2 regions of the Brevundimonas sp. M20 genome follow, and region 1 is predicted to be linked to the other one. Evidence: riboswitches for the same ligand, from Rfam matches in the RefSeq annotation. Region 1 holds a riboswitch; the other holds the start of a gene.
The links. A riboswitch is a leader RNA that binds a small molecule or an ion and turns the genes downstream of it on or off. The one in region 1 is predicted to bind S-adenosylmethionine.
Positions count from the first base shown of each region.

Region 2: linked by a shared signal. The riboswitch ahead of FKQ52_RS03150 (homoserine O-succinyltransferase) and the one ahead of FKQ52_RS06205 (TonB-dependent siderophore receptor) in region 1 are both predicted to bind S-adenosylmethionine.

Region 1 covers NZ_CP041243.1:1,299,384-1,303,149, forward strand. Annotated here, with positions in the region: gene FKQ52_RS06205 (TonB-dependent siderophore receptor) at 1-1,596, opposite strand, end outside; SAM riboswitch class I at 1,890-2,001, opposite strand; gene rplI (50S ribosomal protein L9) at 2,111-2,695, opposite strand; gene rpsR (30S ribosomal protein S18) at 2,697-2,972, opposite strand; gene rpsF (30S ribosomal protein S6) at 2,985-3,368, opposite strand; gene FKQ52_RS06225 (D-alanyl-D-alanine carboxypeptidase) at 3,565-3,766, opposite strand, start outside.
Region 2 covers NZ_CP041243.1:652,173-655,938, forward strand. Annotated here, with positions in the region: gene metB (cystathionine gamma-synthase) at 1-228, opposite strand, end outside; gene FKQ52_RS03150 (homoserine O-succinyltransferase) at 225-1,217, opposite strand; SAM riboswitch class I at 1,317-1,441, opposite strand; gene FKQ52_RS03155 (ammonium transporter) at 1,697-3,052, shown strand; gene FKQ52_RS03160 (TorF family putative porin) at 3,147-3,766, shown strand, end outside.

The DNA.
Region 1 (3,766 bases):
GAAGTAGGACTGCTGCAGCGACGGCGCGCGGAAGCCCGTCGAGGCCGAACCGCGCAGGGCGAACCACGGGGTGAAGTCGTAACGAGCCGAGATCTTGCCCGTCGTGGAGTTGCCGAAGTCGGAATAGTCCTCGAACCGCACGGCGCCGGCGATGGTGAACTGTTCGGTGATCGGGGCCTCGACATCGACATAGACGCCGACGGCGGTGCGGTCCTCATCCACCTCGTTCGACGGCTGGAAGCCGACAAAGCCCTGGGCGCCGCCCGCCAGCGCGGTGTTCCCGCCCAACGGACCGCGATCCCAGGACTCCGCCTGACCGGCCTGGATCTCATAGGTCTCGCGACGGGCCTCCAGACCGGCGGCGACGTTCAGCGGGGCGTACAGGCCCACATCGAACTGGCGCGAGACATCCGCGCCCAGCACCAGCTGGTCATAGATCAGCGCGCCGGAATCGAAGCTGGTCGGCGAGGCCGCGCCATAGGTGGCGTTCAGCGAGTCCTCGGTGCGGAAGTCCAGGGCGTTGCGGCCGTAAACGAGGTTCACATCCGCGTCCCAGCCGCCGATCGAGCCGCGCAGGCCCCCGGCCAGCGACACGTCCTGCGAGTTGATGGCGATCTTGGGCAGGAAGCCGTTGGGATAGATGGCGGCGACATTGTTCACGTTCGAGGCGAGGCGCGGGAAGGCGGCGCTTTCGCTGTCGCGGTCCTGATAGCCGGCCCAGCCATAGGCCTCCCAGCCGTTGCCGAGCGGGGCGCCGGCGTTGGCGAAGACGGTCCACTGCTCGACCTCCGGATCACCGAAGCGGGCGGTGACAGCATTGGGCGTCACGCGCGGATCGAGGTCGGAACGGTTGGTCGGGTCGCGTTGCAGGTATTCGGCGCTCAGCGTCAGATAGCCGCCGTCGCCCAGACCAAAGCCCTGCCAGGCCGAGGCGGTGATGGTGCCGCCGTCCTGCTCGTCGCGCCCCGGAGCGCGGGCGGTATCGACGGTGGTGTAGTACTGACCCAGAGTGATCGTCGCGCCGCCGCCGTGGTCCGCCTGTCGCAGACGAAGGTTGATCACCCCGGCGATGGCGTCTGACCCGTACTGGGCCGAGGCGCCGTCACGCAGCACCTCGACACGGTCCAGCGCGCCGGACGGGATGGTGTTCAGGTCCACCGCCGCAGAGCCGCGGCCGACCGAGCCGTTGACGTTGACCAGCGCCGAGGCGTGACGGCGCGTGCCGTTCACCAGCACCAGCGTCTGGTCCGGCGACAGGCCGCGCAGGGTGGCCGGACGGATCGAGTCCGTGCCGTCCACCACGGCGGGCCGCTGGAAGGTCAGCGAGGGAACGGACTGGGCCAGGGCGGCGGCCAGTTCGGTGGTGCCCCGGTTCTGCAGGTCTTCCTGGGTGACCACGTCGACCGGGGCGAGGGTGTCCAGCCGCGAGCGGTTGGGGGCGCGGGTGCCGGTGACGACGACCTCGTCGATCTCGGTCGCATCGGGCTGGGTGGATTGCGGGGCGGTCTGCGCCTGCGCCTGCGCGGCGCCGGCCAGCAGGGCGGTGGCCGAGGCGGCGGCGAACAGGGTGGCGCGGACGCGGGTGGTGGTGGTCATGACAGTCTCTTCTCGATGAGGCGCAGGCGCCCGGTCGGTGTCGCGCGCGGCGATCACCGGGGGGCCGGGCTGGCGATTTCTGATGTTCTGTTCGGGCGGGAGGCCCGGCGGGTCAGCCGATTACAGCGAACGGCGACATCGCATGGACCCGGTGCGACACATAAGGTGGCGCGGCGCGCGGACATCGGCGGCGAGAGCGGTCAGGGCGTAGGTCTTGTCAGCACGCATTGTCGTCTCCTGCTCGATCAGGAACGCCTGCGGTGACAGATGGTGGGAGTCCGGCTGGGACCGGCCTCTCATCTGCCGCGACCCGGGGAGGGGTCCCGAAGGAGTTGGCACCTTACGGACGGTCCGCAGGTTGCCCCGACGTCAAAGGGCCTATCCCTCAGCCGGTCTCGATGAGCTGTTCCGATATTGCGGTGCGTCATAAATGCGTCAAGGACGGGCCTGAAAAAAGTTCGGCGGCGCGGGGCTTCCCCCACGCCGCCGTGTCTTTCAGGCATCAGTAACGGTGTTAGGCTTCGGAGCCCAGACCGTCCTGTTGGCCGGCGCCGCCGGCGACCATGTCCGCGGCCTGTTCGGCGGCGGCTTCACGGTCTTCTTCGTATGCCGACTTGATCACGTCCTCGCCCTTGGCTTGACGCTCGGCTTCTTCAGCCGAACGGGCGACGTTGATCTTGACGGTGGCCGAGACCTCGGCGTGCAGGCGAACCAGCACCTCGTGGACGCCCAGCGTCTTGATCGCCGTGTTGAGCACGACTTGCGAACGCTCGACCTTGCCGCCTTCAGCCTGAACGGCTTCAGCGACGTCGCGACCGGCGACCGAACCGTACAGCTGACCGGTTTCACCGGCCTGACGGATCATCACGTAGGTCTGGCCGTCGATCTTGTCGGCGACCTTCTGCGCGTCGGCCTTGTTCTTCTCGTTGCGCTGCTCGATGGCGGCGCGGTCGAGTTCGAAGGCCTTCAGGTTGGCGGCGGTGGCCCGGCGGGCCTTGTCGCGCGGCAGAAGGAAGTTGCGAGCGAAGCCGTCCTTGACAGTGACGACGTCGCCGATGGCGCCGAGGTTATCGACGCGTTCCAGCAGAACGACCTTCATCTTACTTCACCACGTAGGGCAGGAGGGCCAGGTAGCGCGCGCGCTTGATGGCCTTGGCCAGCTCGCGTTGCTTCTTCTGGGAGACAGCCGTGATGCGCGACGGAACGATCTTGCCGCGCTCGCTGATGTAGCGTTGCAGCAGCTTGACGTCCTTGTAGTCGATCTTCGGCGCGTTCGGGCCGGAGAACGGGCACACCTTGCGGCGACGGAAGAACGGGCGACGGGCGGGGCCGGAGCCGGCCGGCGCGCCCGGGGTCGGGGCGGTGGTATCGGTCATGTTCCGGGTTCCTTACGCTTCGACCGCGGCGTCTTCGCGGGGACCGCGCTCACGCTCACGTTCGCGTTCACGTTCACGACGGGCCAGCAGCGGCGACAGTTCCAGGTCGAGTTCCTCGACGCGGACGGTCAGCCAGCGCAGCACGTCTTCGTTAATCGACAGCTGACGCTCGACTTCGGCCATGGCGGCCGGAGGGGCGTCGACGGCCAGCAGCGAATAGTGAGCCTTGCGGTTCTTCTTCACGCGGTAGGTCAGGTTGCGCAGACCCCAGTACTCGATCTTGGCGACAACGCCGCCGGCTTGTTCGATCAGAGTCTTGATGGTGTCGTTCAGCGCTTCGGCCTGCTGCGCCGAGATATCCTGGCGCGTCATGACCGTGTGCTCGTAAAGAGCCATGCGGTATTCTCCCTTGTGGACGTCGGCGCGGGCGGACCGGGTTCAGTCCGTTCCACGATGGTTCCCGAGGCGGCGGCCGGGATGACTTCCCGAACCCTTTGGAGCTCCGCACCGGGACCGAGGCCCTGGAAAGCGGGCGCGTATAGGGGAAAAGCGGCCGGGGAGCAAGGCTTCGGGCGCTGCGTCGGCCCCGCGCCTACTCCGGCCGGATCACCGTGCAGTCCCAACGGCGCTCGGCCAGGGCTTCGCAGGCGGCGCGGGCGCCCGCTTCGGTCATGCCGGTGAAGCGCGAACGATACCAGCCCGAGGCGTTCTGCACCGTACGCTCGGCGTTGGCGAACTGTCGGCTGTAGCGGCGGCTGACCTCGGTCAGCCAGTTGCGGGCCACCGTCTCGTCG
Region 2 (3,766 bases), 650 kb from region 1:
GATCACCGCGCCTGCGCCCCCTTCCAGCCTGGCCAGCGTCTCGCCCAGCACGTCGCGGGTCGGATTGCCCGAGCGCGTGTAGTCGTACTTCCGCTTACCCTCGAGGCCGTCGAAGCTGTAGTTCGACGACAGGTACAGCGGCGGCATCACCGCCCCGTGCGCCGGATCGTTGTTCACGCCGTGCCGGGCGGCGGTGGTACAGGGATGGGCTTCGCTGGAGCAGGTCATGCGGCGATCTCGTCAGGCTGGCGGGCGTACAGGGGTGAAAGGGCGTCGTGGAGCGTGCGGCCGACCAGCTCGCGCTCCTTCAGAAAGGCGTCGTGGCCGAAGATGGAGCCCGCTTCGTCGAAGCGACGCAGGGCGGGGGCGCGGGCGGCCAGCTCGCGCAGGTCTTCGATCGGGACCAGCCGGTCACTGGTGAAGCCCAGCAAGGTCAGCGGGCAACGGATGGCTTCGGGCGCGACCGCGTGGCGATCCAGAGAATCCGACAGGGAGATCCAGCGGTCCGCGCTGGTCGCCTCGGCGTAGTCGGCGCCGCGCGAGATCAGGTACTCGCACACCGGATAAGCCTCGCCGGCCTGCGCCGGGGCGATGGTGGCGAAGCGCCAGTCGAACTCGTCGGCGGTGCGATAGGTGGTCATCGCCAGTTCGCGGGCCAGCGACACACCCTCGGCCTCACGACCGCAATCGCGGGCGAAGGCCAGCACCCGGCGCTGCACCCCGCGCCAGGCGGTAGCCGCCGGATGGGCGCGGTGGGCGGCGGAGATCACGATCAGCTCACCGATCCGTTCGGGGAAGGTCGCGGCGAAGGCCTGACCCACGCAACCGCCGTAGGAGGCGCCGACGAAGGCGTCGATGCGCGCCTCGTTCAGGCTGTCGAGCAGCACGGCCAGCAGGCGGGCCTGATCCTGGGTCGTGATGGTGACGCCCGGCTCCGTCTTTCCCGGCAGAAGATCGAAGGCCAGCACCCGCACGCGGTCCAGATCGACCGGTCCGCCGTGACGCACGGCCCACGACCACCAGCGGGCGGCGAAGCGGCCGCTTGAGATGCCGCCGGTGATGACGACCAGCGGTCCCTTCGTCGGGCCATGGATGCGGCCGACCAGCGTGTCCGCCGACAGACGCTCGCCCGAGGCCAGCCGGAAGTCGGCCGGAATCGCGGCCGTCACGTCACGGCCGGGAGCCTCGTCGATGATCCATTCGGTGGTGGACGCCACTGTCCGCTCCGGTTCCACTCAGCGAAACCGATGGGGCGAACCAACATCTGCGAAGAAAGACCCGTGAAGTCGTCTGGCCCCGTGAGGGACCACTCGCTTCACTCATCTCTCGCGGCTTCCGAAGACGCCCCGCAGGAGTTGGCACCATCTCCAATGATCGGGTGGATCACTGGAAGGTTGCCCCGGCGTCAAAGGGCCTATCCCTCAGCCGGTCTTGATGAGTGTCTTTACGGTGACGAACGCGGGCGGGCTCGTCAATCCCCCAAAAATGCTGCGACTGCGAATTCGCAAGCTGAGCCGTAAATGAGCACGATTTTGATCGCTATGGATCGTATGGCGACAACAGTTTTTCGTTTGGCGAAGTCAAGTGCGTTGCGAACGCAACAAAAATTCCTGAATCTTCTTCCGCCCACTTGCGGATTTCGCAGGTGCGGTAAACAGTTTGCAAATGCGTAACGGCATCCTTTTGGGGGATTGAGATGACACGACTTCGCGGCGGCCTTGCTCTCGGGCTCGGTCTTTTGACATCGGTAATCGCGACCGCGGCCAGCGCCGCGCCCGCGCCGGCTCCGGGCCTGCTGGGCCATCAGGTTCCGCTGGAACTCGACGGCGCTGGCACCGCCTGGCTGCTGACCTCGGCGGCTCTCGTTCTGCTTATGACCCTGCCGGGTCTGGCGCTCTTCTACGGCGGCATGGTTCGCCGCAAGAACGTCATCGCCACCATCACCCAGTCAGTCGGCGTCTTCGCCGTCGCCACCCTGGTCTGGTTCATCGCCGGCTACTCCATCGCCTTCGGCAAGGCGGGCGCCCTGGGCGGGTTTGACGGCGACACCGTCAACCAGTTCATCGGCAGCTTCGACGCCTTCTTCCTGAACGGCGTGGGTATGGAGACGGCGCACAGCCTGCTGCCGGGCATTCCTGAATTCGTCTTCCTGTCGTTCCAGCTGACCTTCGCGATCATCACGCCCGCCCTGGTCACCGGCGCCTTCGCCGAACGTCTGAAGTACACCGGCCTGCTGCTGTTCACGGCCCTGTGGTCCCTGCTGGTCTATGCACCGATCGCCCACTGGGTGTGGGGCGGCGGCTTCCTCGGCGGCGCCGGGGTGCTGGACTTCGCCGGCGGCGCGGTCGTGCACGTCAACTCGGGCGTGGCCGGTCTGGTCTGCGCGATCTTCCTCGGCGCCCGGAAGGGCTACGGCAAGGAGCCGATCGTGGCCCACAACCCGGTTCTGACCATGATCGGCGCCTCACTGCTGCTGGTCGGCTGGATCGGCTTCAACGCCGGTTCGGCGGGCGGCGCCAACGCGCTGGCGGGCGTGGCCCTGATCAACACCATTCTCGCCGCCGCCGCCGCTTCCATCACCTGGAAGATCGTCGAGGTCATCGAGAAGAAGAAGGCGTCGCTGATCGGCGTGCTGTCGGGCATCGTCGCCGGTCTGGTCGCCATCACCCCGGCCGCCGGCTTCGTGGACCCGAAGGGCGCGGTCATCATCGGCCTGATCGCCGGTCCGGTCTGCTACGCCTCGTCGGTGTGGATCAAGAAACTGCTCCGCTACGACGACTCGCTGGACGCCTTCGGCATCCACGGCGCGGGCGGTCTGGCCGGCGCCCTGCTGACCGGCGTGTTCGCCTCGACCGCGATCAACAGCCTGTCGGAAGGCGCTGACGTCATGACCCAGCTGATCGGTCTGGGCTGGACCATCGCCTACAGCGCGGTGGGCACCCTGGTCATCCTGATCATCTGCAAGTTCACGACCGGCCTGCGTGTCAGCGCGGAGGCGGAAGAAGAAGGTCTCGACACCCACCTGCACGGTGAGGCGCTGGAGACCGTCTGAGCGATCGTCGGGGCGGGAGCTCTCTCCTCCCGCCCCGGCCCCAGTAAGCGTTTGCGTGCCGATCATCGACCGAACAAATTGGGGAACAAGAACAATGAAACTCGCCTATTGCGCCGCGGCCTTCGCCGCCGCCCTGCTCGCGACCGGCGCGGCCTCGTCGGCCAGCGCCCAGGATGTCAGCTTCAACGCCGCCGTCACCTCCGACTATGTCTTCCGCGGCTATAGCCAGACGGATGAGGAAGCGGCGATCCAGCTCGGCGTCGACGTCACCTTCGAGTCCGGCTTCTATGCCGGGGCCTGGGCCTCGAATGTGGACTTTGGTGACGACACCGACGCCGAAATCGACATCTACGGCGGCTATCGCACGGAAGCGGGCGGCTTCGGCCTCGACTTCGGGGTGGTCGGCTACCTGTACGTCAACGATCCGTCGGGTTCGGACTACAGCTATGTCGAGCTCAAGGCCGCCGCCTCGCGCGCGGTCGGTCCGGTGACCTTCGGCGGCGCCCTCTACTACTCGCCGGACTTCTTCGGCCTGGATGGGGAGGCGACCTACGTCGAGGCCAACATCGCCTACGCCCCCATCTCCAAGCTGAGCCTCAGCGCGGCGGTCGGCTACCAGTATCTGGACGTCAACGATGACTACAGCACCTGGAACGCCGGGGGCGCCTATTCGATCACCGACAACATCGCGATCGACGTGCGCTACCACGGCAC